Tomitella gaofuii: one gene and its partner. The protein of the gene in region 1 interacts with the protein of each later gene in a pairwise test. Links are inferred from orthologs where the notes say so. Each region holds a gene or a part of one and is shown on either strand. Other genes may lie near its edges. The genes, in order: lpdA and H4F70_RS09240.

Evidence for each region.
Region 2: the proteins of lpdA (region 1) and H4F70_RS09240 interact in binary tests that used the Escherichia coli proteins (3 or more experiments, as listed by UniProt). The link is inferred for Tomitella gaofuii from one-to-one orthologs.

The regions. Positions count from the first base shown.
Region 1 is NZ_CP059900.1:3,544,060-3,558,509, forward strand. What follows is about bases 821-3,804. They hold lpdA (dihydrolipoyl dehydrogenase), read right to left. Parts: upstream 3,023-3,804; coding sequence 1,619-3,022; downstream 821-1,618. Other genes in these bases: H4F70_RS16480 (PIN domain-containing protein), read right to left, coding at 821-970; H4F70_RS16485 (helix-turn-helix domain-containing protein), read right to left, coding at 1,028-1,438; H4F70_RS16495 (hypothetical protein), read left to right, coding at 3,241-3,420; H4F70_RS16500 (hypothetical protein), read left to right, coding at 3,520-3,669. In the rest of the region: H4F70_RS16475 (alpha/beta fold hydrolase), read left to right, coding at 1-283; more of H4F70_RS16480, read right to left, coding at 341-820; H4F70_RS16505 (hypothetical protein), read left to right, coding at 4,306-4,473; H4F70_RS16510 (hypothetical protein), read left to right, coding at 4,522-4,671; H4F70_RS16515 (alpha/beta hydrolase), read right to left, coding at 4,773-5,828; H4F70_RS16520 (TetR/AcrR family transcriptional regulator), read right to left, coding at 6,222-6,926; H4F70_RS16525 (cupin domain-containing protein), read left to right, coding at 7,013-7,435; H4F70_RS16530 (MFS transporter), read left to right, coding at 7,442-8,947; H4F70_RS16535 (hypothetical protein), read left to right, coding at 8,944-9,408; H4F70_RS16540 (helix-turn-helix transcriptional regulator), read left to right, coding at 9,684-12,377; H4F70_RS16545 (alpha/beta hydrolase family protein), read left to right, coding at 12,465-13,889; H4F70_RS16550 (YibE/F family protein), read left to right, coding at 14,070-14,450. UniProt on the Escherichia coli protein: Lipoamide dehydrogenase is a component of the glycine cleavage system as well as of the alpha-ketoacid dehydrogenase complexes.
Region 2 is NZ_CP059900.1:1,964,098-1,978,562, forward strand. Bases 6,787-9,785 are described here. They hold H4F70_RS09240 (dihydrolipoamide acetyltransferase family protein), read right to left. Parts: upstream 8,975-9,785; coding sequence 7,598-8,974; downstream 6,787-7,597. Other genes in these bases: H4F70_RS09235 (HNH endonuclease family protein), read right to left, coding at 6,787-7,510; H4F70_RS09245 (alpha-ketoacid dehydrogenase subunit beta), read right to left, coding at 8,971-9,785. Outside these bases: H4F70_RS09200 (CobW family GTP-binding protein), read right to left, coding at 1-315; H4F70_RS09205 (DUF309 domain-containing protein), read right to left, coding at 312-884; H4F70_RS09210 (tellurite resistance/C4-dicarboxylate transporter family protein), read right to left, coding at 881-1,936; H4F70_RS09215 (Re/Si-specific NAD(P)(+) transhydrogenase subunit alpha), read left to right, coding at 2,303-3,382; H4F70_RS09220 (NAD(P) transhydrogenase subunit alpha part 2), read left to right, coding at 3,382-3,687; H4F70_RS09225 (NAD(P)(+) transhydrogenase (Re/Si-specific) subunit beta), read left to right, coding at 3,684-5,195; H4F70_RS09230 (MFS transporter), read left to right, coding at 5,401-6,657; more of H4F70_RS09235, read right to left, coding at 6,731-6,786; more of H4F70_RS09245, read right to left, coding at 9,786-9,945; H4F70_RS09250 (thiamine pyrophosphate-dependent enzyme), read right to left, coding at 9,999-11,123; H4F70_RS09255 (MTB12 C-terminal domain-containing protein), read left to right, coding at 11,614-12,147; H4F70_RS09260 (MFS transporter), read left to right, coding at 12,164-13,729; H4F70_RS09265 (substrate-binding domain-containing protein), read left to right, coding at 13,906-14,465. UniProt on the Escherichia coli protein: E2 component of the 2-oxoglutarate dehydrogenase (OGDH) complex which catalyzes the second step in the conversion of 2-oxoglutarate to succinyl-CoA and CO(2).

The DNA of each region.
Region 1 (14,450 bases):
CGTACCGGAGCACCGGCGCCCGGAGATGATTGCCGGCGATCGCGAGCCGGCCGCCACGCCGTTCTGGCAGCCGTGCACGTTCGACGCCTGGCCGGCGGTCCCGATCCACGTGATGGTGGGCGCAGACGACCGCCTGTTCCCCGCCGGGTTCCAGGTGCGGCTGGCGCGCGAGCGTCTCGGCGTCGAGGCGGATCTGGTGCCCGGCGGACACCTGGCCGCCAAGAGTCACCCGGTGGAGGTCGCCGGACAGTTGATGGCGTACCTGGCGGTCCCGGACGTATGACCGACGCCCATGCTTGCCGTGCAGCGCCTTGTCCGCGTGCAACGAACGGTTGGTCGCCTACATGGATTCCCCAGCGCTGCTTGCAAGGATGTTCGCCACACTCGGCTCCTGGAGTAGGTCGCGCACCGCGCTTGCGAAGTTCGGAGCCTGTGCGCCTTCGAGCATGGTAGCGAGATTGAACGGTTTACCCGATCTGCGGTGATACTCGATCTGCAGGAGCAACGCCTCGCGGACAGTGGCGGCCGCGTCTCGATGAACGAGCATCAGGAAGTCATCGGGGGTGTATACCTCGTAGCCCAGCCGATCATCATTGAGTTCGGCGAAACGATGGAATCCTCGATCGTCAGTGATCACGTACTGAACGTCACCGTGTTCTGCTGCAGCGTGCAAATGCTCGTCGTACTGATCGGTGTAGTCGAGGCTGCGGTCTATCTCGTAGCCGCAGATCCGACTGTCCTCGCCAAAGACTCCGACGATCTTGTCCCGCACTCCCCCGACCTGACGATCAGAGAAGTGCGGGAACTGCCGGCGCAAGTGGTAGACCAGCTCGGCGAGGACATCTTCGGTCCAGCGGAGATGGAACAGCGGTGGGCCCGACCGGAAAGCAATGAGACAGATCCAGTCTCGCAGTGTCTTTGAGAACAGCGCGTTCGTATCGGGGAGGACACTCGGCACGGAAGAACTCACCACGCGACAATAGCTGTCTGCTGTGACTGTCATCCACGATCCCACCGGATCGAATGCTCAGTACTCCAGGCCTTCGGACTCTTCGAAATCGCGCAGGTCCTGCAGAGCTGCCCGCTGCTGTTCCCTCTTCCGATCCTTGAAAGCGAGCACGTCGGAGGCGCCAAGCCTGGTGTGCGTGCCGACCTTGTGCGCCGGGATCCGGCCTTCTCGGATCAACTTCATCAGCGTCGGCCGGGAGACACCGAGAAGGTCGGCGGCAGATGTCGTGGTCAACTCCTCGGGCATCGCTCCGATAGTCACCGTCCCGCCATCGGCAACGATCTGGACGACAGTCGAGAGGATTCGCGCGAGCTCCGCCGGCACAAGCGACTGAAGACCTTCCGGATCAACCGCCTCGGCTTGCGCCATCTGTTCAGGCGTCACAGTCAGTGTCGTCTTCCCGACGCCTCGATCGACCACCGCGCTCACGGCCACACCTCCTTGCTTCTGAAACTGAGGATATCCCGGTTCCACTTGCAAGTGCAACCAGAATCAAAGGGGTTCGCCGTGCGGGGAAAGGCCGCCACCCCGCCGCAACGCACCGCGCGGCGTGCCGGTGCACATCACTGCCACCGGCACGCCGCGCGGACGCCGCGTTGGTCTGACGCGTCAGAAGTTGATCATCTGCCCGGAGATGCCGTGCGCGGCCTCCTTGATCACCTCGGAGAGCGTCGGGTGCGTGTGCACGTTGCGCGCCACCTCCTCGGCGGTGAGGTCCCACTTCTGCGCCAGGGTGAGCTCCGGCAGCAGCTCGGAGACGTCGGGTCCGATGAGGTGCCCACCCAGCAGTTCGCCGTGGGCGGAGTCGGCGACGAGCTTGATGAAGCCGGTCGCGTCGCCCAGGCCGTGCGCCTTGCCGTTGGCCATGAACGGGAAGTTGGTGACCTTCACGTCGTGGCCGTCGGCCTCGGCCTGCTCCTCGGTGAGTCCGAAGCTGGCCACCTGCGGCTGGCAGAACGTGGCGCGCGGCATCATGCGGTAGTCGCCCAGCGGCAACGTCTCGTGGCCACCGATCACCTCGGCCGCCACCACGCCCATCGCCTCGGCCACGTGGGCCAGCATGAGCTTGGCGGTGACGTCGCCGATGGCGTACACGCCGGGCACGTTGGTGCGCATGTACTCATCGATCTCGATTGCGCCGCGGTCGGTGAGCGCCACGCCCGTGTTCTCCAGGCCGAAGCCCTCCACGTTGGGCCCGAACCCGACGGACTGCAGGACCTTGTCGGTCACGAGAGTCTCGGTGTTGCCGGTCTTGTTGTCCTTGACCTCGACGGTGACCTGGTGACCCCGGTCGTTGATGCTCTGCACGGCGGCGCCGGTCATGAGCGTGACGCCGAGCTTCTTGTAGGCCTTGGTGATCTCCTTGGAGACGGCCGGATCCTCGTTGGGCAGGGCGCGGTCGAGGAACTCGACGATGGTCACGTTGACGCCGTAGTTGGCGTAGACGTAGCCGAACTCCATGCCGATGGCGCCGGCGCCGACGATCACCAGCGACTCCGGCAGCTCACGCGTCATGATCTGCTTCTCGTAGGTGACGACGTTGTCGCTGAGCCGCGTGCCGGGCAGCAGCTTCGTGGTGGAGCCGGTGGCGAGGATGACGTTCTCCGCGGTGACGGTCTCGCTGCCACCGTTCGTCAGCGCCACCTCGATGGTCTTGGCGTCCGTGAAGGTGCCGCGGCCCTCGAACTCGGTGATCTTGTTCTTCTTCATCAAGAAGTGGACGCCCTTGGTGCGCCCGTCCGCCACCGTGCGGCTGCGGTCGAAGGCGGCCCCGAAGTCGAAGCTCACCTCACCGCTGATGCCGAAGGTCTTGGCCTCCTTGTTGAACAGGTGCGCCAGCTCCGCGTTGCGGAGGAGCGCCTTGGAGGGGATGCAGCCGACGTTCAGGCATACACCACCCCAGTACTTCTCTTCGATGATGGCGGTGCTCAGCCCGAGCTGTGCCGCGCGGATCGCGGCGACATAGCCTCCGGGGCCTGCTCCGAGGACGACGACGTCAAAATGTGCAGCCACGAGAAACACCCTAGACGCTGGCAGTACACGTGTCCCCGTGGTGTCGCGGTTACCGAAAAGTAGCCATAACTGACAACATGAGATGTCACTCACAATCCAATACCGATGAGTGGGACCTGTGTTGTGATTGCCGTCGCGCCGCTCTGTACTAGTGACGCCAATCACGCACGTGGTCAGTCGGGGCTGACCGCACACACGCACTCAGCAAGGAGATAGTCATGGCAGGTTCACTTCAGGGTTCGATCACCGACGAGGAACTGCTCGGCAGCATCGGCAACAGTAAGGGCGGATCCATCGCCACCCTCGGCGCCCTCGCGGGCATCGCAGGCGGCGTCGCCGGCGCTATCGGCCTCGCGCTCGCCATCGACGGCGCATTCAAGGCCTTCGCACCGCATTGATCACCTGGATCGATCACCCTTCGCTGTCGCTCCAGCTCAATCTCACTGCCCGATGACGCCTGCTCATCGTCGTCGGCCTCACCTCATCAAGGAGTTCCCATGGATCAACTTCTCGCCGGCCAGCTCAAGGCCGTCTCCGGCATCTTCGGCGCCCTCGCGGGCGTCCTCGGCGGCGCGGCCGCCTCCCTCGGCCTGTTCATGCTGCTCAATGCCGGTGTCGCATCCAGCGCGCCGCCGCCTGCCCCCTAGACCCCAGCACCCCGGGGAACCCCCACCCCGCGGGCTGGTCTGCGGCCAACGAGCCGCGCACGACCCCGCACCATCCCCCCCGGTGCGGGGTCGTTGCATGTCTTGACCCCCCACAGGACTCCTTCGCCCCCACCGCCTCCCGTGATCTGCGCCACCCGGTTCGCCACATTGGCTTAGGATTGGCTAACCTTCGCACTGTCCGAAGTTCAGGCAATGAGGAGGATCTGTGAGCACGACCCTGTCCGCCGCGTTCGAGACGCTCAAGCAGCTCGTCAACGTCATCGACACCGCGTCCACGCTGAGCGCCGACCTGGGCAGCAACGTTCCGAACGCGCCGGCCGAGTAGCCGCTACGGCACCGGCCGCCGCATCCACGGTAGGCCCGGAGGTCGCGCGCACGCCACTGTGCCGTTGACCACAATCGCTCCGCTGCTGCGGCTTTGAGCTGCACGTTCACAACGGTTGCCCAGGTTTTACCGCCCGGTAACCAAGCGTTCAGCATGCTGCACTTACCCTTGCATTGCCACCGCGTCGGCACGACGACATCCCCGCCGGCGCTCGCCACCGAGCCCTCTCGGACGGCGACGGCACAACCCACGGGCCCCCAGGGGGAGGCCCACCACGACTAGGAGGAACCATGCTTCCCGACCACATCGTCGACCAGATCAAGGCCGTCCAGGACGTCGTCGACGGCTCCGTCGCCGCGGGTGGCGGCGTCAAGGGCGCCCTGGAGCTGTCCATCGCCCTTCCGGCCGCCGCTGCGGGCTCGATCGCTCTCGCCGGCAGCCTCGCCGCCGCCTCCTGAGCCACACCGCACGGTCCGAACCCAGACACCACACGTCAAGGAGACATCATGGGAAGCATTGAACAGCTCGAGGAGATCGCCGGCCCGCTCGGAGGCCTCGCCGGCTCCATGAGCCCGTCCCTGGCCATCGGCAAGGGCATCTCCGGCTCGATGGACCTGGTCCTGGCGATCAGCGCCCTCCCCGAGGTCTTCTCGTAAGACCTCCCCGGCCCGGCCGCTACCGGCGCCGGGACACGAAAGGGCGCGGCCCCGGCATCTCCAGAATGCCGGGGCCGCGCCGTCGTCCGTGATGGACGCCCTTACTGGACCCCCATGCCCGCGGCCAGCATCGGCCACGACTGGTGCAGGTCGTCCTGCCAGTAGCCCCACGAGTGGGTGCCGCCGACGGGGAAGTCGTAGTGAATGTTGTCCATGCCCAGAGAGTCGGTGCGCAGCTGCAGCATGTGCGTGCACGCGCTGGTGGCGGCCTCGATGGCGCCGCCGGTGATCATCTGCCCGGCCAGCTTGCCCATGTTGCCGGCGATGCGCGGATCGTTGAGTTGATCGTGCACGCCCGGCAGGCCGCTGCCCGACGAGACGAAGATCGGGATGCGCGGCAGCTTGGCCGCGTTGACGTACGGGTCGTGCTCCACCCACAGCGGCCCGCCGACGGGGCCCCACATGTTGGCCGAGTTGGCCCCGCCCGCCGCGGTCACCAGGTTGACGAAGCTGCTGCCCACCGGGTCGGACGTCATGGCGCAGCCGCTGTACGCGCCGACCGCCGAGTACAGCTCCGGCGCCTGGATGGCCAGGTCCAGCACCGAGCTGCCGGACATGGAGATGCCGGCCAGGCCGTTCTTGCCGCTGGCGTTGGGCAGGAACGAGTTCATCACCGGGGGAAGCTCCTCGGTGAGGAACGTCTGCCACATGTTGATGCCGTTGTTGCCGAGGTTCTTGGCCAGGGCCGGGTCGGGCCGGATCCAGTCCGTGTAGTAGCTGAACGCGCCCTCCTGGGGGATGACGACGTAGGTCTGCTTGTCCTTGAAGAACGCGTCGACGTCGCTCTGGTCGGTCCAGTTGGCCGAGTCCTCGCCGCCGCCGGCACCGTTGAGCAGGTACAGCACCGGGGTGGGGACGTCGGCGTTCGCCGGGGCCAGCACCTTGAGCTGGATGTTGCGCTGCATCGACGGCGAGTAGACCTCGAGCTCGTACTCCTGCGGCCCGACCTTGCTGCTCTGGTCCATGTCGACATGCGCAGCCTCGGCCGCATTGGCGACGGCGCCCCCGAGGGCGACGGGCATGACACCCGCGATCAGGGCGGCCGCGGCCGAACCGACCACGAACCTCCTCAGACGGCTCGACTTGCTGCGACTCATGGAAAGACCTCGTTGATCGGAATTGCAATAGACGGCCCAGGTGCCGCGCGCGCACGCCCTCAGCCGTGCGCACTACCGGCGACGAAGAAAGTTCACCCTCTCCCCATGAGCACCATCGCAGGCTATCGCAGTGCTGTTACGGGGAGCACAAGTGTTGCCGAACAGTGACCACACTGGTCCCACCCGTCACATCTCGGTCACGGCCGGGCGCCGCGGCTGCCATCGCGCTCGAAGTTCGAACGTCACATGCGTCGCGGCAACGGCTCACGGCATCGCACAGGCGATGGGTGCCGCAGACACACCTCCGCCGCCGGATGCGACCCCACCGCGCCTGTGGGAACAAAACGGACGACCAGCTACGTGAGCCGCGGGACTCACAGGCCGCGGCCCAGGTCATGACGCCGACGGCCCCGGAGCGCCCTGCGCGAGCAGCCCGTCGACGATCGCCGCGAGTGCGATGCGATAGGTGTCCTGCGCCGCCAGCGCCGGCCATCGGTCGCCGAGGGCGGTCAGCTGCGGAAGCCAGGAGGCGTCGAGGTCGCCGAAGAACGCGCCGCGTCTCGTCGGGGCGCCGGCGCCGCCGGCGGGAGCCGGACGCCGCGTGGTGTGCGCGCGGACGAGGATCTCTCCGACGGCGTGATACCAGAGGTGCCGGAAAACGTGGACCGCCTGATCTGGCGTACAGCCGTGATCGATGGCTCCGGCGACGATGGTCTCGACGGTCCACAGCGCGCGCTCGCCGAGCAATCCGACGAAGCCATCCGAGGTGAGGATCTCCGCCGCCCACGGCCACGCCGCCAGCGCATCGTGCAGAGTGGCCGCGGCGACGATGATGCGTTCGCGCGGTAAAGCGGGCAGCGGCGGTCGCGGTATCCCGGACGCGTACTCGTCGATCAGGAGCAGCAGCAGCTCCTCGCGGTCCCGCACGTGGTGATACAGCGTCGTCGGGCCAATGCCGAGTTCCGACGCCAGCCTGCGCATGGTCAGCCTGTCCCAACCGTCACGGTCGATGAGGTGGCGGGCTGCCGCGAGGATCTCGCCGCGGGAGGTGACCGGAGGGCGCCCGACACGGCGGCGCGATACGTGGGGGTCGGTCATCCGACCAGTATCCCCTTCGATCCGCGGGCGCCGCCGAACCACCGGAACCCTTCGACACTCGCGTCCGTCGATGGTAGTTTCGGAACATGTTCGTAAATACAAGCAAGCCTCTGGACCTGCACAGCGAGATGATCCGGCTCAGGCCGGGCGGCGGCGCGGTGGTGGCGCCGCGTGAGCACATGGCCGACGGCGCCGCCGCAGGCGAGCGGATAGTGGCGGCCTTCCGCGCCGAGGACGACAGCGCGGTGCACCCCGACGTGTGGGAACGCCACCCCGACGGGGAGGAAGTGCTCTACGTGCGGTCCGGCGCGGTGCGGGTGCATCTGCACAGCGGCGACGGTGCGGACAGCGAGAACTCCTCCACCGTGGCGTCCGGTGAGGCGTTCGTCGTCCCGCGCGGGCGGTGGCACCGACTCTCCGTCGTGGAGCCCGCCGACCTCGTCACCATCACCCCGCCCGTCGACACCGGACACATGCCCGTATCCGGCCCGTCCCCCACCCGTCGCTGAATAGTCATGTCCCTCCACGCAACCCCCGCGCCCACCCACCCGCGCCGCCGTCCCGGTGCACGGCCGGGAATGGTCCTCGCAGCGGTGGCCGTCGTGCAGTTCCTGGTGTCCCTGGACCTGTCCGTGGTCAACGTCGCGCTTCCGCAGATCGCCGACGGCCTCGGCTTCCGCGGGACCGGGGTGACGTGGGTGATCGACGCCTACGCGCTGACGTTCGGCGGGCTACTCCTTCTCGGTGGCAAGGCGGCGGACCGGTTCGGCCGTCGCCGGGTCGTACTGACGGGACTCGCGGTGTTCGGTCTCGCGTGCTTCGCCGGGGGCCTCGCCCAGCACGCCGCAGGACTGGTGGCGGCCCGGGCCGTGCAGGGCGCCGGCGCGGCCGCGCTCGCGCCGGCCGCGTTGTCGATCCTGACGACGACCTTCCCGCGGGGGCGCACGCGCACCCGGGCATTCGGGGTGTGGAGCGCTGTGAACGCCGCCGGCGGCGCGTTCGGCGTACTCATCGGCGGCGTGGTCACCGAGTTCCTGGGCTGGCGCGCGGTGATGGTCGTCAATGCAGCGATGGCCGCCATTGCGGTTGCCCTGGTGTTACGGGCCCTCGCCGACGACCGTCCCGCCGCCCCGGCGGGGCGTATCGATATCGCCGGTGCGGTGCTGGCGACAGGCGGGACGAGCCTGCTCGTGTACGGCATCGTCGTCAGCGGCGATAGAGGTTGGGCCTCGCCCCTCACCGTCGCCGCACTTGTCGGCGCGGCTGTGCTGCTCACCGCATTCGCCGTGATGGAAAAGCGCACCACCCGCGAGCCGCTGGTGCGCCTCGGCCTGCTTGCCCACCGTCCTGTGGCAAGCGCCAACGCATTCAACCTGCTTATCGGCGCCGCCATCGCGTCGGGCTTCTACTTCGTGTCGCTGTACCTGCAGCGGGGGCTCGGCACCGGAGCGGCGGTCACGGGGCTGGAGATCCTCCCCTTCGGCTTCGGTGTGATCGCCGGTTCCGCCGTCACCATCCGGGTCGGCCACCGACTCCAGCCCCGGGCCCTGATGGCCGGCGGCGCACTGCTGGCGGCCGCCGGCTTCGCCTGGTTCGGAAGCATCGACCCCGGCGGCGCGTTCCTCACCGATGTGCTGGGCCCGTCGCTGGTGGCAAGCCTCGGAATCGGGCTGTGTCTGGGACCGGTCGCCTCCGCCGCGACCGCCGGCGTCGCGGACGGCGAGGCGGGTACCGCGTCCAGCCTGCTCAACAGCTCTCGCCAGATCGGCGCCGCCCTGGGTTTGGCCGTGCTGGGCACGGCGGCCGCGGCGCGCACCGGGGCTGTCGTCACCCGGCGTCGCTCACCGACGGCTTCGCCTTCGGCCTGGCGCTCTGCGCGGCGCTGCCGGCGGTGGCCGCCGCGATCGCGGTCTTTGGAGCTGCCCGGCACCGGCGCGACGCCGATACGGCGCGCACCGCCCCCTCGGCCGCGCCTGCTGCGCCCACACGTCACGCCGTACACAACGATGGGAACCCCGTGAAACCTGCAGCGCGCCCGCAGCGCCACGCTCTCAGGGCGATGTATGCCGGCCTGATCCTGTCCGTCCTCGCCGTCATCGTCGCCTACGCTGACCGCGCAGGCGGCCCGACGAGTCTCGCCGGGCATCTCCGATCCGGATACCCCGCGTATTCACCAACGCAGATCGACGCCGCAGCGCACACCTACCTCGTGCTGCTCACCGCCCTCGGCGGCGTGGGCGTCGCGTGCTGGCTCGGCGCGATTCGCGCCGTCCGCACCGGCAAGCGCTGGGCACGGTGGGCGTGCGCCGCAACGTGGGGCGCCGCGACGAGCCTCGCGATCGCCGGTCTCGTCGTCACGGACACCTCCGGCGACGTCGGACTGCCGCCGCTGCTCGGCTGGGCAGGCCTGCTCCCGTGCGTCGCGGGACTCGTGGCCGTCGTCCTGCTCCGGCGCACGTCCGTCGACGTCGGTCGTGCGTGACCTCGATGTCGGCCCCGCTGCGGCCGCTGCTCCCGGCGTCGCCGCGGTGCGACCTCACCTCAGTGGCGCCTCTGATCACGGGCCGGCCGCCGGTGCACCTCGTTGCACGCCCGAACACCGGCATGACGCCTGCAGCGACCGTGCCCGGCATCCCGTCGTCGACGCGCGGCGCTCGCGCCGGACGAGGCAACGGGGGGACACACGTCGGGTAGGCTGCCGGTCATGCGCCAGGCCTTGTGCGGTGTGTCGTGGAAGCTCTGACCAGATCTTCTGCCGTGGACAACTTTTCCGCCGCCTTGCGCCGCGCGGTGACGGAGGGGCCGGGCTCCTCCCCGGAATCCCGCACGTTCGTCGTCACCGGCGCACCGGGAATCGGCAAGACCTTCACGCTGGACTCCGTTCTCGCCCCGGTCATCGCAGAGGCCGCAGGCGTCCACGTGCTTCGGGGGACGGCCGACGAGCTTGCGCACCGTTACCCGTACGAGGTGCTCGCGCGCACCCTGGGGATGCCGCTCGGCGAACCGGTTCCGCCCGACGCCGACGAGATCCTGCTCGCGCGGGTCGACGCGCTGTGCGCGGCCCGCCCTGTGGTCCTCGCCCTCGACGACGTCCACCACTGCGACGCGGCGACCCTCGCCCTGCTCAACGTGTTCGCCGCCGCGTCCCGGGCGCTGCCGCTGACCCTTGTCGTCGCGCACCGCACGCTCCCGGCCCGTGAGCAACTGCGCAGGCTGGCCCGCTATCCGGACGCGTACGAACTGGCGCTGCAACCCTTGTCGCCGGAGGATGTCGCGCAGATCGCCCGCAGCGCACTCGGAACCGCTCCGGGGCCGGGGCTGCGGGCCATGCTCGACGGCGCCTGTGGACACCCGATGCACGTGCTGGCGATGCTGGAGCAGTTGGCCCTCGACGACGCTCTCGTCGAGGCCGGCGGCGTCACCGATGTCCGCGCCGGGATGCCCACGCCGGCCGCACCGGCCCTCGGCGAGATCATCGAGTCGCAACTGACGCATCTGACGGGCGCCACCCGCGACGTCGTCCAACGGCTCGCGGTGTGGGGCGCGCCGACGGCCCTGTCCGAGCTCGCGGCACTGGCCGACGAGAGCCCCGTGTCGATGGTCGAGCCGGTGCAGGCCGCGGTGGAGACCGGCATGATCCGCTTCGGCGCGGACGACCGCCTGCATTTCCGCCACGACCTCTATGCGGAGACGGTGTACAGGCGGATACCGGAGGTTCTGCGCGCCGTGCTGCACGAAGCCTGCGCCGCCCGGCTGGAGCGGATCGGTGCGCCCGCAACGACGATCTCGCATCACCTGGTCGCGGCGGGGGCCGGCCCGCAGCGGCTCGCCCGCGTCCTGGAGGCGGCCGGCGGAGAGCTGGCCGCGATGCCCTCGGTGGCCGCGGACCTCCTCGAGTCCGTCACGGTGGCCATGCCTGAGAACGTGGAATCGCTGACTCTGGCGCGGGCCCGGGCGCTGGCCGGATCCGGGCAGCTGCGCAAAGCCGGGGACCTCGCCCGCGGCGCCCTGCAGTCGACGGAGGACGACGAGATCGCGGTGGCACTGCGCGGCCTGATCATCTTCACCGCGTTGACGCTCGGTGATGTGCAGGCGACCCTGACAGAGATCGAGGCGACGCTTCGGCGGCCGCTGCCTCCGTCGGCCGCGGGCCGCCTCGCCGACCTCGCCGACTGGGCGCGTGCGCTGGCAGGCCTCCCCGATGCCGGGCCGGTCGCGTCGTCCACGACGACCGCCGAGCACGTGTCCTCCACCCGCGTGCTGGCCACCGCGATCCGGCTGATGACGGCGGGCAGGCCCGTCGCGGCACTCGAGTGGGCGCTGTTGGCCGCGGGTGAGCCGCAGGCCGGCGGGATGCATTGGAACGCCGGAGGCACGGCGGAGGTCTGGCCGCCGATCATCGAGCTCCACGCCCGCGGCCCCCGGCCCGCCGCGGATCTGCTCACCAAGGGCAGCCCGGACGGCGGACGCCGGTGGTCCGATCCGTACTCGCAGTTCGCGGCCGCGGGGGTCGACCTCGCCGCAGGACGCTTGGCCGATGCCGCCGCGCAGTTCGAGTCCGCGCTGGAACTGTCCGACCGCATGGAGCTGGGCTGGACGTCGCTGGCGTTCTCGTCGCTGGCCATGATCGACGTCCACCGGGGTGACCACGCCGCAGCCGAGGCGCGGCTCGACCGCTTCACGGCGATGGGGCAGCCCGACCTGTTCGGCTTCCCGGAGGCCGGCCGCGTCCGCGTCGCCCTGCTGGAGGCCCGACGCCAGCGGAAGGCCGCGGCGCGACTGGCCGCCGCACTGTGGGACGAGGCGGTCGCCGACGGCCGTCTGCTGTGGCTCTCGCTCGTCGCCGCCGAGTTCATCCGCGTGGCGGCGGCCCGCGGCGACCGCCTCCTCGTCGACCGGATCGCGCGCGGGCTGGCGGCGCTTCCCCGCCCTCTCGCCCCGGTCACCGACGCCCTCGTGCGGCTGGCGCAGGCCGGCGCGGACACCGACCCGGCCGACGCCCTGTCGCACGCCGTCGCCGCGGCCGCGCGGTTCCGGGCGCTCGGCATGCCGCTGGAGGAAGCCGGCGCGTGGGAGGAGGCCGCCTGCCGTGCCGCCGAAGGCGGCGACCTGCGCGGTGCACGCACCCATGCCCGCGCCGCGCAGGCGCTCTTCGACGGTGCCGGCGCTCCCACGTCCGTCGCACGCGTCGCAACGCGCCTGCGCGCGCGTGGGATGAGGATCGGCTCCCACGCGGCCCGCCGCAAGCCGACGAGCGGCTGGGACAGCCTGACCATCACCGAGACCCGCGTCACCGCGCTCGTGGGTCAGGGCTTGACCGGCCCGCAGATCGCCGACCGGTTGGGGATCTCCCCCCGGACCGTGCAGACCCACGTCTCCCATGTGCTGACGAAGCTGGGGTTGCGGACACGCATCGAGCTCGCCGTCGCCTTCGCCAACCGCCCTGGTTGACACCGAATTCTCCGCGCTTTGACAGATGATCCGACGACGACACCTCCTTACGCTGAATTCATCTCACCTTCAGCGAAGAGGCCCGGATTGAAAACTCGACCAGATCGCACCCCCGTCCCGCGCCGCACCGTGCTGTGGGGCGCCGCAGCGGGAGCCGCGTTGCCCGCCGCATACGGACTGTTCGCGGCCCCCGGCGCCACCGCAGCGCCCGCCGGGGCCGCCGTCACCACCGAAGAAGGAGCCTCCGTGGCCGGCATGATCAGCGACAACGACTTGTGGAACAGCTGGGCGGAACGGGCGCTGGTGCGCGTCGCCGCCGCGGGGGCGGACTTCGGCGAGATCCTCGTGGCGGCCGCCGGGGTGCCGGACGGAGACATGGACACCTGGTTCTCGCAGTGGACCGCGGTGGCCGAACGGTCCGCGGCGCTGGCACGGGACTGCGCCGCACGTGGACACGCGGTCAGCGCGCGCGGCGCCTGGCTGCGGGCCGCCACGTATCACCAGATCGCGGCCTTCGCCCTGTTCGGCTCGCCCGGTGACCGGTTGAAGGCCTCCTTTGAGCAGCAGTCCCGGTGTTTCGAATCCGGCGCGGCGCTGCTGCCGTATCCGGTGACGCCGGTGGAGATCCCCCTCGACGGCCATCTGATGCAGGGCTACTTCTGCCGGCCCGACGACTCCGGAGCGCGCCGGCCCACGGTCGTCTACACCAACGGCTACGACGGCACCGCGCAGGAGATGTTCTTCGCGCACGTCCCCGCCGCCATCGAGCGCGGCTACAACATCCTGGTCTTCGACGGCCCCGGACAGGGCCGCATGCTCATCAGGGACGGGGTCCCGATCCACCCGCACTGGGACACGGTGGTGGGCGCCGCCATCGATCAGGTGCTGCGGCGACCGGACGTCGACGCGGACAGCATCGTGCTTTCCGGCTGGAGCTTCGGGGGCTTCCTGGCGCCACGCGCCGCGTGCGGCGAGCATCGGATCGCCGCGTTGATCGCCGACCCCGGCGCGCTGGACCAGCGCCGGACACTGCTGAAGTTCATGTCCCCGGACGATGCCGCGGGCTTCCCGGGGACCGCGTCCCCCCGCTTGGTCGCCCAGCTCGCGGCGATCGAGGAGCACCTGCGCGTGAACGGCCCCGCGGCGCCCCGCTGGCAGATCATCCAGCGCGGCCTCTGGGTGCACGGCAAGGACACGCTCTTCGACTACCTGGCCGACCTGACACGCTTCGACATCAGCGCCATCGCGGGCGGCATCGACTGCCCCACGTTGCTCACCGCGGCGGAGAACGACCCGCTCAGCGCGGGCGCCCCCGCACTGCGCGACGCGATCGGCTCCCATGCCACGCTGGTCGAGTTCACCGCGGCGGAAGGCGCGGGCGGGCACTGCGAGTCGCATGCGCGGGCGCTTTACCACCAGCGGGTCTACGACTGGCTCGACGAGACCCTGGGCTCCGGCGGCGGTACAGGCACCGGGTCCCTCGGTTCGCTGGGCAGCCTCGGATCAGCCTGACCGCGGCGCGGTGTCGGCCGCGCGGGTGGCTCAACCATCACTGCGTGAGCGGGCCGCAGCAGCGCGCACCGACACAGCACCGCAGATCCCTGGCGGACAGGCGTCCACCACTTTATTGCACATGATTATCATTCCGGGTAGGCGACGGAGCCGCAGGACGCGGAACGTATCGTCCTCGCCATGCACCGCTTCCCCGAGCAGGGCCGGCCCCTGCAGCGCCGACGCAGGGGCCGGTCGGCCCTGAAAGCCCTGCCGATTCGGCAGAGCGGCCGCCGAGTCCCGCAGCACTGGCGAGGGCTCTCCTGGTTCGCACGCGTGGTGGTCGGGGCGCTCGCGGTCGCAGCCGCAGTCACCGCGGCCGGGCTCGTGCTGCTGTGGCCGTCGGGGGCCGCACCGCGGGTGCCCCCGCACCTGGAGATCGCCGCCGGCATCGGAGTGCCCACCGAGGCGGGCACGGTGACGGAGATCTACGAGGACCTGTGCGGCAGCGACTCGCTGCACCGCGCGTTCGCCGCGGCACCGGACACGCCGATGACCTTTCAAGGGCGGTGCACGCTGGTG
Region 2 (14,465 bases), 1.6 Mb from region 1 along the record:
GCTCCGCGGTTCCGCGAGACCGCTGGCCTCGATCACGATCGCATCGACACCCCGGGGCGTGCGGGCGATGCGGGTGAGGGCGGTTTCGAGTTCCTCTCCGTCCACCGCGCAGCACACGCATCCGTTCCCGAGATCGACCACCCCGTCGACCTGCCCGGCCACGAGCAACGCGTCGATCCCGACGGCGCCGAAATCGTTGACGATGACGCCGAGACGCACCCCGATCTCGTTCGACAGCAGATGATTGAGCAGTGTCGTCTTGCCGGCGCCGAGGAATCCTGCCAACACGACGACCGGTACGGGCGCCGCGATCACGGCTGCTCCTCTCGGCCGGCACCGAGTCCCTCGGCATCACCGCGCAGCCGCGGCGGCGCGATCCACACTGGCCGGTGCGGGATGCCGACACTGCCGAGTCGCGTCGAACAGTCGGCGCACCAGACCCGGATCCCGGGCACGTCGATGCCGTACGGCGGCGCCGCCGCGAAGGGGGCGATCGTGACGGCTGCCCGATCCAGCACCGCCGCGGCCCCGGCCGGATTCCCGCGGGCCGCATGCGTGATCCCGACGGCGAGCTGCGCGAGGCCGCGCCACAGCGGCCTGTCGGGGCCCGTCGATTGTTTCCAATGGTCTTCGAACACATCGTGCGCGTGGAACGGCCGGTGGCGGTCCAGCAGCTCCTGGCCCAGTTCCAATGTCTGGCCCGGAGTGCGGACGATGCCTTCCGGCTGGCGGGGGACGCCGACCGCGCCGTGGGGGAGCGGCCGGCCGAGGGCGTCGCGGGGGCGGTCGTTCTGGGCGCGTCCGCGGTCGTCACGTGCACGTGACCGACGCGGCGTATCGCCGTCGTGCGGGGAACTGCGCTGCTCGGGGTCGTGGCGGGTCACGAGTGCATTGTGCGTGATCGTGCCGCACGGTGGGCGGAGGCCAGCTGGGTGAGCAGTACAGTGCACGTCACAGCCCACACGGCGAGCGCCGCCCACGCTTCCCATCGACCGACGCCGGTGAGCCAGCCGGTGCCGTGGATGGTGCCGAGCTGCCTGCTGGCCTCCCCGTACATGCCGATCGGAAACACCATCGACCACCATGCCGTCCGAAAACGGGGCACGCCGGGGCGCCGCGACAGCTGCCAGACGAACAGCACGATGAGAAGCGGGACAAGCCATGTGGCGAAGGACCACAGGACCATGGAGACGGTCGCGACCACGCCCGGTTCCAGGAGGGACTGCTCCGAACTCAGCCCCAGGATCTGCGCACCGGCGAGCACCGTGATCGCCGCCGAGCCCATGAAGATCCAGTAGGGTGCCACCGTCTCCCGGGGTGCGAGGCGGTGCAGCGTCAGGCGGGAGAACTCGAGCGACGCGATGAGCCCGAACTTCACCACGCCCACCGACCAGCACAGTGCGGCGAACGTCGCCAGGCCGTGGGAGCCGAAATGGGTGGCGTACGCGCCGCAGACCACGGCGACGGACTGCGTCGACACGACCCAGAGGAACCAGGTGCCGTCGACTTGCGCCAGCTCGTCGGCGAAGGAGGCGCGTTTCGCCGTGGCCGCCGCGGCGACGGCGCGTGCGGTGACGGTGTAGCCGAGGACCACCCACGAGGCTATGGAGATCACGACGAACACCAGCGTGGCGATCCGAAGCTCGAGGAAGGCGTAGTGGGCCCCGAGCACACCCGACGCCGCCACGAAGGTCAGCGTCATGAAGCCGCCGTCGCCGGCCGCGCGGTGGTGCTCCCAGCGGAACAGCACCCGCACCGCAAGGGTGAAGTACGTCACATTCGCGATGGCGAACAGCACGGCCGCGGCGATGTGTGCGCCGGAGTTGAGTATCGCCGTGGAGACGATGCCCGTGGCCATCACGAAGGCGAAGGCCCCGCGCCAGAGATCCCGCGGGGCGAGGTCGGGGTCCGGGGAGGCATCTGTCGACGTCGGCACGCGGATCAGCCTATGGGCGCCGCCGTGGATCGGCAGCGGATTGCACCCCCGTCCGCGGGTACCCGGGCGTGCGGATGGGACCGCAACGGGCGCGCCGGCGGGCTGCTGACATAATCGGCGAGCATCGGGTTGATTGCGAAGAACAGTGTTACCCATCAGTTTTTGCGGCAGACCCGCCGCTAGTTATAGTCACCCGATCCCCGGGGCAGATGCGGACACGATCCGCGCTGCGGGTGCGGCCACCCCGCGGGGGACTCTTCAGATCGTGAGCACAAAGCAGGTCGAAAGCACAAAGCAGGTCGAAAGCACAACGCAGAAAGTTTCAGACACTTGGATTCAGCACAGAGCGGTAAGGCTCAGGGTGCCGTGGTGGGCGTGGTTCGGGAGACGAACGACGGCGAGCGCCGCGTGGCTTTGGTGCCGAAGGTAGTGGGCAAACTGGCCGGCAAGGGCGTGAAGGTGATCGTCGAGGCGGGCGCCGGTGAGAGCGCGCTCATCCCGGATGACGCCTATGTCGAGGCCGGAGCGGAGATCGGAGACCCCTGGGCGTCCGAGGTGATCGTCAAGGTCGCCGCACCGAATGCGGGCGAGCTGAGTCGCATGCACTCGGGGCAGACCCTGATCGGATTCCTCAACCCGCGCGGCAACGCCGAGGGCGTCCAGGAGCTCGGCGCGGCGGGTGTCCAGGCGTTCGCGGTGGAGGCGATCCCGCGGATCTCGCGTGCGCAGGCCATGGACGCGCTGTCGTCGCAGGGCAACGTGTCCGGCTACAAGGCTGTGATAGTCGCGGCCACGGAGTCGACCCGGTTCTTCCCGATGCTCACCACTGCGGCGGGCACCGTGAAGCCGGCGACCGTGCTGGTGCTCGGCGTCGGCGTGGCAGGCCTGCAGGCGCTGGCCACCGCCAAGCGGCTCGGCGGCAGGCCCACCGGCTACGACGTGCGCCCGGAGGTGGCCGATCAGGTGCGTTCCGTGGGTGCGCAGTGGCTCGACCTGGGCATCGACGCCGCCGGTGAAGGCGGCTACGCCCGCGAGCTCACCGAGGCCGAACGCGATCAGCAGCAACAGGCGCTCGAGGACGCGATCAAGGGCTTCGACGTGGTGATCACCACGGCGCTGGTGCCCGGGCGTCCCGCTCCGAGGCTGGTGACGGCCGCCGCGGTCGAGGGCATGCGTCCCGGCAGCGTCATCGTGGACCTCGCCGGCGAGACCGGCGGCAACTGCGAGCTCACCGAGCCCGGACAGACCGTCGTCAAGCATGGCGTGACCATCGCGTCGCCGCTCAACCTGCCGGCGACGATGCCCGAGCATGCGAGCGAGCTGTATTCGCGCAACGTCCAGGAGCTGCTCGAGCTGATGCTCGACGACGACGCGCGCCTGGCCCCGGACTTCTCGGACGAGATCCTCGCGGCGGCCTGCGTGACCCGCGCGAAGGAGGACAACTGATGTACACCGGACTTTTGGCGAACATCGCGATCCTGGTGCTGGCCGGGTTCGTCGGCTTCGCCGTGATCTCGAAGGTCCCGAACACCCTGCACACGCCGCTGATGTCGGGTACCAACGCCATCCACGGCATCGTGGTGCTCGGCGCCCTGGTCGTGCTCGGTTCGCTGCCGGCGGACGCGAGTTGGGGCGTGCGGATCATCGCGTTCGTGGCGCTGGTGTTCGGCACGCTCAACGTGGTCGGCGGCTTCGCCGTGACCGACCGCATGCTGGGCATGTTCAAGGGTAAGAAGGAGGCGGCCAAGTGATCCTTGCTGCTGCGCACAACGCCAGCGAGGGACTGCACTACACCGTCCTCGCTCTCTACATCGTCGCATTCGGCATGTTCATCTACGGCCTGATGGGGCTGACCGGTCCGAAGACCGCGGTCCGCGGCAACTGGATCGCCGCGGTGGGCATGCTCCTCGCGGTGGCCGCGACGCTGCTGCAGGTCTACAACGACGGCGCGGTCTCCGACGACGGCCACGGCCGGGTCGACGTCCCCGCGATCAACTGGATCCTCATCGCAGTGGGTCTCGTCCTGGGCGTCGTGCTCGGCATCCCGCCGGCGCTCAAGACCAAGATGACCGCGATGCCGCAGCTCGTCGCCCTGTTCAACGGGGTCGGCGGCGGCACGGTCGCGCTGATCGCCTGGGCCGAGGCCTCGGAGACGAACGGGTTCTTGAACTTCCACGGTGTGGAGCCGGCCTCGCCGATGGTGGTCGGGTCGCTGATCGCGGCGATCATCGGTTCGATCTCGTTCTGGGGTTCGCTGGTGGCGTTCTCCAAGCTGCAGGAGGTCATGCCCAAGGGCCTCGAGAAGTTCGCCACCGGCAACGCGAAGCTGTTCCAGCTGGCCAACATGGTGCTGCTGGTCGTCTCGATCGCCCTCGCCGTGGTGATGGGCGTGCGCGCGGCGACCAATGACGGCTCGTCGATCTGGTGGATGGTGGGCCTGCTCATCGCCGCCGGGATCATGGGCCTGTTCGTGGTGCTGCCGATCGGCGGCGCCGACATGCCGGTGGTGATCTCGCTGCTCAATGCGATGACCGGTCTTTCGGCTGCCGCGGCGGGTATCGCACTCGACAACACGGCGCTCATCGTCGCCGGTATGATCGTCGGCGCCTCCGGCTCGATCCTGACCAACCTCATGGCCAAGGCGATGAACCGGTCGATCCCGGCGATCGTCTTCGGCGCGTTCGGCGGCGGCGACGCGGCCGCGGGCCCCGCCGGTGATGCGGGCGGCACCGTCAAGTCCACCTCGGCGGCGGACGCCGCGATCCAGATGGCCTACGCCAACCAGGTGATCGTGGTGCCCGGTTACGGCCTGGCCGTGGCGCAGGCGCAGCACACGGTCAAGGAGATGGCCAGCCTGCTCGAGGAGAAGGGCGTCGAGGTCAAGTACGCCATCCACCCGGTGGCCGGCCGCATGCCGGGGCACATGAACGTGCTGCTCGCCGAGGCGGACGTGGAGTACGACGCGATGAAGGAGATGGACGACATCAACGGCGAGTTCGGCCGCACCGATGTCGCGATCGTCATCGGCGCCAACGATGTCACCAACCCGGCGGCGCGCAACGATCCGTCGAGCCCGATCCACGGCATGCCGATCCTCAACGTCGATCAGGCGCGCTCGACGATCGTGCTCAAGCGCTCGATGAGCACCGGCTACGCGGGCATCGACAACCCGCTGTTCTACGCGGACGGCACCTCGATGCTCTTCGGTGATGCGAAGAAGTCGGTCGAGACCGTCATCGAGGAGCTCAAGGGGCTCTGACACGACGCGGTCGGCGCGCACAGGACCGGCAGGAAGTACCCTGCACGCCGTTCTGCACCGATGCACCATCGCGGGTCCCGCCCGGCACAGGCCGGCGCGGGGCCCGCGTGCGTCGTGTGCGGGGGAGCCGTGTACTGGTGGGGTGTCCCCGGCGGGTTCCCCGGAAGCAGGCTGATTGACTGGACGCGCGAAAGGCGGGTGCACGATGAGGCGACGAGCGGTGCGAGGCGCCGCCCGCACCCCGATACCGCGGTCGATCTGGGTTCTGGTCAGCGCCGCGTTCGTGATCGCGCTGGGATTCGGCCTGGTGGCGCCGGTACTGCCGCAGTTCGCGAAAAGCTTCGACGTGGGCACCACGGCGGCCACCGTCATCATCAGCGCATTCGCGTTCTTCCGCCTCGTGTTCGCCCCGGCCGGCGGGCGGCTGGTGAATCTCGTCGGTGAGCGGTGGGTGTATCTGACCGGCCTGTTCATCGTCGCGGTCTCCACCGGCGCCTGCGCCTTCGCGGCCGACTACTGGCAGCTGCTGGTCTTCCGCGGACTCGGCGGCATCGGTTCGACCATGTTCACGGTGTCGGCGATGGGTCTGCTGGTGCGCCTGGCCGATCCGGGCGCGCGCGGGCGTGTGACCGGGCTGTATTCGTCGGCTTTCCTGGTGGGGAACATTCTCGGCCCGGTCCTCGGCGGGCTGTTGGCGGGGTTCGGGCTACGTGTGCCCTTCCTGGTGTACGCGGCGGCGCTCATCGTGGCGATGCTCGTGGTGGGGCTGCTGCTCAAGGACGTGCACCCGGCGGACGGCGGTGACGGGCCGGACAAGCCCGCCATGGAACTCCGCGAGGCGCTGGCCCACCGCGCGTATCGGGCGGCGCTGGTGTCCAAATTCGCCAACGGCTGGTCGTCGATGGGGGTGCGGGTGGCGCTCGTGCCGCTGTTCGCGGTCGCCATCGGCGCGGGTGAAAGCATGGCCGGAGTTGCGCTGGCGGTGTTCGCGGTCGGCAACGCCCTCGTGATCATCCCCGCGGGACGGATCGCCGATACACGGGGCCGCAAGCCGATGGTGCTGGCGGGGCTCGTCGTCACCGGAGTCGGCACCGCGGCGCTGGGGCTGTCCGCCGGGTCGGCGATGCTGGTGGTGACCTCCTTCGTCGCCGGTGCCGGAGCGGGCCTGCTCAACGCGCCGCAGCAGGCGGCGGTGGCGGACCTGATCGGTGCCGACCGTCGCGGCGGCAGCGTGCTGGCGGGTTTCCAGATGCTCTCGGACGTCGGTGCGATCATCGGCCCCATCGCCGCGGGCTTCCTGGCGGAACAGGCCTCGTACTCGGTGGCGTTCGCGGTGACGGGCGCGGTGTGTCTGCTTGCCGCCATACCGTGGGCGGGGGCGCCGGAGACGCTGAAAGGAGCACGGCGCGGCGGCTCGGACGTGGTCGTGCGCGGCGAGGACACCGAGCCCGGCCGTTCCTGATCGCGGCCCTGCCCGGGCACGGCGGGCGGTGACCGGACCGCGGCGGCGTCTCCGCGCCGATGGCGGACGGCCGTCATCGGCAGCGGTCGGCGATGCCTGCGAGGACGGTCCGGTCCCCGACGGTGATCGGCAGGGAGTACCGGGCCGCGACGGCGAGGTACTTCGCCGCGTAAAAGCACCGGTAGGCGGCTGCGTCCGGTATCCAGTCCTGCGGCGTGGAGTCGCTCTTGCGCATGTTCGCCGGTCCGTCCACGGCGAGCAGCTCGAAGTCCGTGTCATTGGCGAACCGCTTGCGCTTGGCCGGCGTCCACGCGTGGGCGCCGAGGTCCCATGCGGCGGCGAGCGGGATCACGTGGTCGATCTGCACCTCGCCCGCGTGGGACTTGCGGAATGTGATGCGTCGCCCGGTGTAGGGGTCGTCGAGCAGCCCCGCGACCACGACGCAGCGGTCGGTGCCGGGCCGGAACCGCACGCCGGTCATCGCTCGGGCGAGCACGTCGTTGCGGGTGTCGCAGCCGTTGTGGGACAGCGGGGCGCTGGTCGCGTCCGTCCACGCCGCACCGAACGCGCACCCCTCGCCGGGGCCGCAGCCGCGCTCATACCCGGGGATGTCCGGGCGTTCGGGGATCACCCGCACCCGGTCGAGGAGGGACCGGATCCGTTCTGTCGAGGGGCTGCCCGGCGCCGGCCGGTCGGCCATCGGCGTGAACGCCGCGCAACGGTGCGCCAGGAGCACCGCCGCGATCAATGCGATCAGCCCCGCCGTCCGAGTCAGGACTTCCGCCCACCCCGGGCGGCGCGGCCCGGCGCGTGGTGTTTCGCCGACCTGCTGCCGTGCGTTCCCCCGTGGCATCGTCCCCCCGCGACGTCGTCCCCTCGTACATGATGTCCGAGCCTCGGATCATCCGCTCCCCGGCGACCGATTCTGCCTTCGGGACACTCAGCCCGCCAGGCGCAGCGGATTCTCGAGGGCCCCGGCGACGGTGGCCAGGAACCGTCCGGCCAGCTCCCCGTCGATGATCCGGTGATCGAAGGACAACCCGAGCGTGACGACGTCGCGGACGGCGAGCGCGTCGTCGCACACCCACGGCCTGCGCGCGACGGCGCCGAGCGACAGGATGGCCGACTCGCCGGGGTTGATCACGGCGTTGCCGGCTTCGAGCCCGAACACGCCGATGTTGGTGATCGTGAAAGTCCCTCCGCGCAGGCGGGCCGGAGGGGTGCGCCCGGCCCGTGCCTCGGTGACGAGTTCGTCGAGCGAGGCCGCGAGCCCGGCCAGCCCCAGGGAGTCGGCGGCGGGGATGTGCGGGACGGTCAGGCCGTGCGGTCCGGCGACGGCGATCCCGAGGTTCACGTGGGGATGCTCGACGATCGCCTCGCCGGCCTCGTCCCAGGACGCGTTGACGAGCGGGTGCCGGGCGAGTGCGACGAGTACAGCCTTGGCGACGAGCGTCAGGGGGGTGGGCCGCACGCCGCGGAAGTCGGCGGCATAACCGCCGGTGCCGGTGTCGGGGTCGGTGTCGGTGCTGCCGGCGGTGACGCGCAGCCGTCGCAGCAGGTCCATCGCGGTGGTGACGTCGACCGTGCGGAATCCGGACGCGTGCGGGATCGAGCGTGCGCTCGCGGTGACCGCCTCTGCCGTGGCCCGGCGGAACGCGTCCGCCGGGGTGCGGCGGACGTCTTCGTCCCCGCCGGCGTCCCTCCCGCCGGCGTCCCTCCCGTCAGCGTGAACTGCGACGTCGTCCTCGGTGATGACCCCGTCGTCGCGGGCGGGTCGGACGGCGGTGAGGTCGACGCCGAGCGTACGGGCGGCCTTGCGGGCGGATGGCTTCGCGCGGGGGCCGTCCTCACGGCCGGTCCGGAATGCCGTGGCCGGGGTTGCGTGAGAACGACGGCGCCACCCGGTGCGGCCCGGCCGGTGCGGCAAGGGGCCGGATCCGACGAGCGTGGGTGGCGCAGGCTCGACGGCGGCGGGGGCCTCTGCTGCGCCGGGGCTTTCAGTGGCAGGGGCGTCTTCCTCGCCGGGGCTCGCGGCACCGTGGCCTTCAGTGGCAGGGGGCGCGGTGGTGCCGGTGCCGGTGTCGATCGAGACGAGTGGTTCGCCGACGACGACGGTGGCACCGGGCTCGGCGTGGAGTGCGACGACGGTCCCCGCGATCGGCGCGGGCAGCTCCACCACCGCCTTGGCCGTTTCCACCTCGCACACCTGTTGGTCGAGCTCCACGGTGTCGCCGACGGCCACCGACCACGACAGCAACTCGGCCTCGGTGAGCCCCTCACCGAGGTCCGGCAGGAGGAAATCCATGGGCGCGCTCATTGCGCCAGCACCTGGTCGAGGGCGTCGAGGATGCGGTCGACGCCCGGGACGTAGTGCGATTCCGCGCGGGCCGCAGGATACGGGGTGTGGAATCCGCCGACACGTGTCACAGGCGCCTCCAGCCGGTAGAAGCAACGCTCGGTGATCCGCGCGGCGATCTCCGCCCCGAGCCCCATGAACACGGGCGCCTCGTGCGCCACCACCAGGCGTCCCGTGCGCCGCACCGACGCCTCGATCGTGTCGAAATCTATGGGCGAGAGGGAGCGCAGGTCGATGATCTCCACGCCGCACTCGGGGGCTGCGGTCTCCGCGGCCTCGACGGCCGTGCTCACGAGGGCGCCGTACGTGACTATGGTCGCCGCGGCGTCGCCGTTCCCGAGATCCGTCAGGCGTGCGCCGCCGAGCGGTTCGGGGGGAGGGGTGCTGAAATCCACCGGCGCCTTCTCCCAGTACCGCCGCTTGGGTTCGAAGACGATGACCGGGTCGGGTGCGGCGATCGCCTGGCGGGTCATCCAGTAGCCGTCCGACGGGGTGGCGGGGCTGACGACCCGGATCCCTGCGGTGTGGGCGAAGTAGGCCTCCGGGGACTCCGAGTGGTGTTCCACCGCGCCGATCCCGCCGCCGAACGGGATGCGGATCGTGAGCGGCATCCGCACCAGGCCGCGGGTGCGGTTGTGGATCTTCGCCACCTGCGTGACGATCTGATCGAAGGCGGGGTAGACGAAACCGTCGAATTGGATCTCGCACACCGGCCGCTTGCCGCGCAGCGCCATCCCGAAGGCGGTGCCGATGATGCCGGACTCGGCGAGCGGCGTGTCGATCACCCGCCGTTCGCCGAAGTCCTTCTGCAGGCCGTCGGTGACGCGGAACACGCCGCCGAGCCGGCCCAGGTCCTCGCCCATGATCACGACCCGCTCGTCGTCCTCGAGCGCACGGCGCAGCCCTGCTCCGATGGCGGGCGCCAGGGCCATGCGTGTGACGGCTCCGTCGGCCTCAGATGCGGCGTCGCGAATCTTCGCGGTGGTCATCGCGGGACCTCCTTGCCGGTGGACGGGCCGGCGGGGCCGGCCGGGGTGGCCGCCCCGCCGAGGGACGCGAGGTAGTCGGCGTAGGCGCGGCGCTCCTCGTCGATCAGCGGATGCGGCGCGGCGTAGACGTGCTCGAAGATCCCCGCCGCATCGGGTTCCGGGAGTTCCGCACACGCCGTGCGGTAACGCTGCGCGGCGTCGTCGGCGGCGTTGCGCACCTCGTCCGCATCCGCATCGGTGAGCAGTCCGGAGTCCGCGAGGAACCGGCGCATGCGCTCGACCGGGTCGCGGGCACGCCACGCCTCCAGCTCTGCGGCGGACCGGTACCGCGTGGGGTCGTCGTTGGTGGTGTGCGGGCCGAGCCGGTAGGTGACCGCTTCGACGAAGTACGGCCCGCCGCCCGCACGCACGTGTGCGGTGGCCGTGCGGGTGGCGGCGAGGACGGCGAGCACGTCGTTGCCGTCGACGCGCAGTGAGGGGATGCCGAAACCGTGTGCGCGTTGTGCGGGTTGCACGGCGGTCTGCTGTGCGACGGGGACGCTGATCGCGAACTGGTTGTTGGTGCAGAAGAACACCACCGGCGCCGTGGTCGTGGCGGCGAAGTTGAGTGCCTCGTTCAGGTCGCCCTGGCTCGTCGCGCCGTCGCCGAAGAATGCGATCGCCCGGTCCTGGGAGCCGTCGAGCGCGGCGGCCATCGCGTACCCGGCGGCGTGCAACCCGTGCGCGCCCACGATGATCGCCGGGTTGGTGATCCCGTACTCGTCGGGGTCCCACCCGCCCAGGGCGCTGCCGCGCCACATGGGGAGCACCTGCTCCGGAGGGACGCCCCGCAGTGCGGCCATGAGCGCCTCGCGGTAGCTGATGAAAAGGTGGTCGTGGCGTTCCGCCGCCCGTGCGGCGCCCACGAGCACGGCCTCCTGGCCGGCGATCGGCGCCCACAGCGCGAGCGCGCCTTGGCGGGCCATTGCGAGGCACTGCTCGTCGATGCGGCGCAGCACCGCCAAGTCGCGGTAGAGCCCCAGCAACGCGTGGTGGTCGTCGAGGATGTCGTCGAGCCGGTCCCGCAGGGCGGGGGCGGTGGCGCTCCCGGCGTCCGGTTCCAGCACGCCCGACGTGGGCAAGGGGCCGGAGAGATCGGCGCGTTCGGCGGTCATAGTCGCCTCCTCGTGCCCGTCCGGAGGTCTTCCGGGGCGGGAGACTGCCTCCTGGTGACCCGCGCCGCGTCGGGCCGCGCCCGCCCCTGTCGGGGCCGGCACGCGGTGCCTCCGCAGTCGGCGCCGCCGCCCGGTGGGGCCGGGCACCGTGCGCGCGTCCTCCCTCCAGCATGCCCCGTTTTGCGCTCGGCGCACACCGATTCGCCGATGTGGCCCGATCCCGGTGTTTTCGGGTACGGCCGGACGGGAAGAGTCCTACGATGAGATCCAGCTCACCGATCGTCGGCGATCACTCCGGAGTCCGCAGGCGGTGCGGTCTTCGCCGGACTGCCGCCGAACCGCCGCTGAACCGCCGCTGTTTCGTTCGCTGGAAAGGCGCATCATGAGCATGTTCTGCATTCGTTCTCGCGGAAACGCCGTCCGGTCCGCAGGCGCGGCCGTCGGGCTGTGTGCCGCCGTGGCCCTCACGCTGGCAGGCTGCGGCAGCTCCGGCGGCTCCGGCGCCGCCACCACCGACACCTCGCCGCCCACCGCGGCGGTGCAGCAGACGACGGGCGCGGGGGCCGCGGATGCGAGCGGCCTGACACAGCAGGAGAAGAGCGCCATCACCTCGGCGTATGAGACGTTCTTCTCCGGCAAGTCGGACGCGCAGACCAAGCTGGGAGTGATCGAGGATCCCGACCGCTTCGCGAAGACGATCAACGCCCAGTCCTCTTCGGGGCTGGCCGAATCGACGTCGGTCACCGTGAGCGAGATGAGCCTTGTCAGCCCAGGCCGCGCGTCGGTGGTCTACACGATCCTCATGGACGACAAGCCCGTGCTGCCGGACCAGACCGGGTACGCGGTGAAGGTCGACGGCAAGTGGAAGGTGTCCGCGTCCTCGTTCTGCGGGTTGCTCACCCTGGAGAACGGCGGCACGCCCCCGGCGGAGTGCGCGGCGCAGGGCGGTGCCCCCGCCGCGACGAGCGCCCCGGCCGCTCCGACGAGCTGACCTGAGGGGGCCGGCATTGTCCACGGGCGCCGCGGCGGCCGGCGCGACGCGGCCGCAACGTGTTGCGCTGGGCACGGTGTGCGCTGTCCTGTTCCTGACGTTCATCGACACGACGATCGTCTCCGTGGCACTCGGCGACGTGCAGTCCGATCTGCATGCCGGGGTCATCTCACTGCAGTGGGTGGTCAACGCCTACACGCTGGTGTTCGCCAGCCTCATGCTCACGGCGGGGACATTGGGCGACAGGCTCGGGCGCAAGCGGGTCATGGTCGCGGGGATGGTCGTGTTCTGCATCGGTTCGCTGATCGCCGCGACGGCTCCCACCGTGACGCTGCTCATCGTCGGCCGCGCGGTGATGGGGATCGGCGCGGCCGGGTCCGAGCCGGGGACGCTGTCGGTGATCCGCCATGTGTTCCCCGAGGAGCACGCGCGGGCGAAGGCCATCGGCGTGTGGGCCGCGGTGTCGGGGGTGGCGCTCGCGCTCGGGCCGGTGGTGGGCGGAGTCCTGGTCGGCGCGTTCTCGTGGCGTGCCATCTTCTGGTTCAACGTGATCCTGGGCGTCGCCCTGGTGGTGGCGGCGGTCCTGTGGGTTCCGGACAGCCGGGACCGTCAGCAGGGTCGGGTCGACCTGCCCGGCTTCCTGCTCGGTTCGACGTTCCTCGCGTGCGTCATCTACGCGGGAATCGCGGGCCAGGAGGTCGGCTACTTCGCCGGCAACGTGTTGACGCTCTTCGCCGTGGGCGCGGTGGCGCTGGCAGGGTTCATCGTCGTCGAGCTGCGCGCGGACAACCCGATGTTCGATTTCCGCTACCTGCGGATACCCATCGTGGGCAGTGCGTTGACGGTGGCGTTCACCATCTACTTCGGCATCTTCTCGATCTTCTTTTTCACCGCGCTGTACCTGCAGGAGGTGGTCGGATACTCGGCGTGGCGCACAGCGGCGGTGTTCGCGCCGATGGCGGTCGCGATCGTTCTCGGCTCCCTGCTCGCCGGCGTGTGGGTGTCGCGATCGATGCCGAGCATCCCGATGATCGTCGGCTGTGTTCTGGCCGGCGGAGGGATTCTCCTAACCCGCCCGCTGCTGCACCAGGACGCCGATTTCACGGTGCTGGCGTTGTCGTTGATGGTGGCCGGCGTCGGCTTCGGTATCGCCGTGGTGCCGTTGACCTCCGCGGTGCTCTCGGGCGTCCCGGGCGAGCACTCCGGGATGGCGGCGGCGGCGACCAACACGATGCGTCAAGTGGGCGCGGTGATCGGGGTGGCGGCGCTCGGCGGGCTCGTGAACGCCAACCTCACTAGCGGGCTCAAATCGAGGCTGCGCGAGCTGGGCATCCCACCCACCTTCGACTCGATCATCATCAACGGGATCGAGACCGGCAAGGTGCCGCAGGGGGCCGGCAGCGGCGACTACGAGCAGACCTACGGATCGATCGTGGTCAAGGTGATCCAGGCCACCTACGAAGCCTTCCATGCCGGCCTGGACACCGCGCTGCTCGTGTCCGGTCTGTTGATCTTCCTGGCCGCGCTCGTCGTGCTCGCCGGGATGTTCCGTCAGCGTGCGCGCGGGGGAGCGCGGCTGTGATCGGCCTTTCCGGCCGGCGCCGGGGTGCTACTTGTGACCGAGGTGACGTGCGTCGAACGGCCTGTCGCTAGTATGTTGCCGGGTCGCGGGGCCGCCCGGGACACGACCGACGATGAAGCGAGCACATCGGCGGTCCGGCCGGGTCGGGGCCGGTGCCGTGCGCGGAAGGACGATCAATGGCCGGGGGTCGGCACCAGGCTGCCAACAACTCAGGGGGTGTGCTGCGGTACGCCGCGCTGGCGGTGATCGCCATCGTGGTGGTCGTCGCCGGCATCGTCGTGTTCCAGGTCGTACGCGGCAGTGGCTGCTCTTCGACGACGGCCGTGGCCGTGGACGTCGACCCGGCGCTGGCGCCGGCGGTGCAGCAGGCCGTCGCCGCGGTGCCCGCGGAGGACCGCGGTTGCTCGGACTTCCAGGTGAGGGCGCGCGGTTCCGCCACCACGATGAATGCGCTTCTGCACGGGATCGACGTCCCGCAGCTGTGGATTCCGGAGTCCACCCGCTGGGTCACCAAGGTCAATCAGGCGGCGGATATGCCCGTCGACATCGGCACCCCGTCCGTGGCCACGTCCCCGGTCGTGGTCGCGGCCGCGGCGGGCGCGGTCCCCGCCGCCCGCACCTGGACCGATGTGCTGCGCACCCCGGGGATCAGGCTGGGCAATCCTCAGGCCAGCGCCGTGGCGGAGGCGCCCATCCTCGCGTCCGCGGCCGAGCAACAGGCCGCGGGCACCGATCA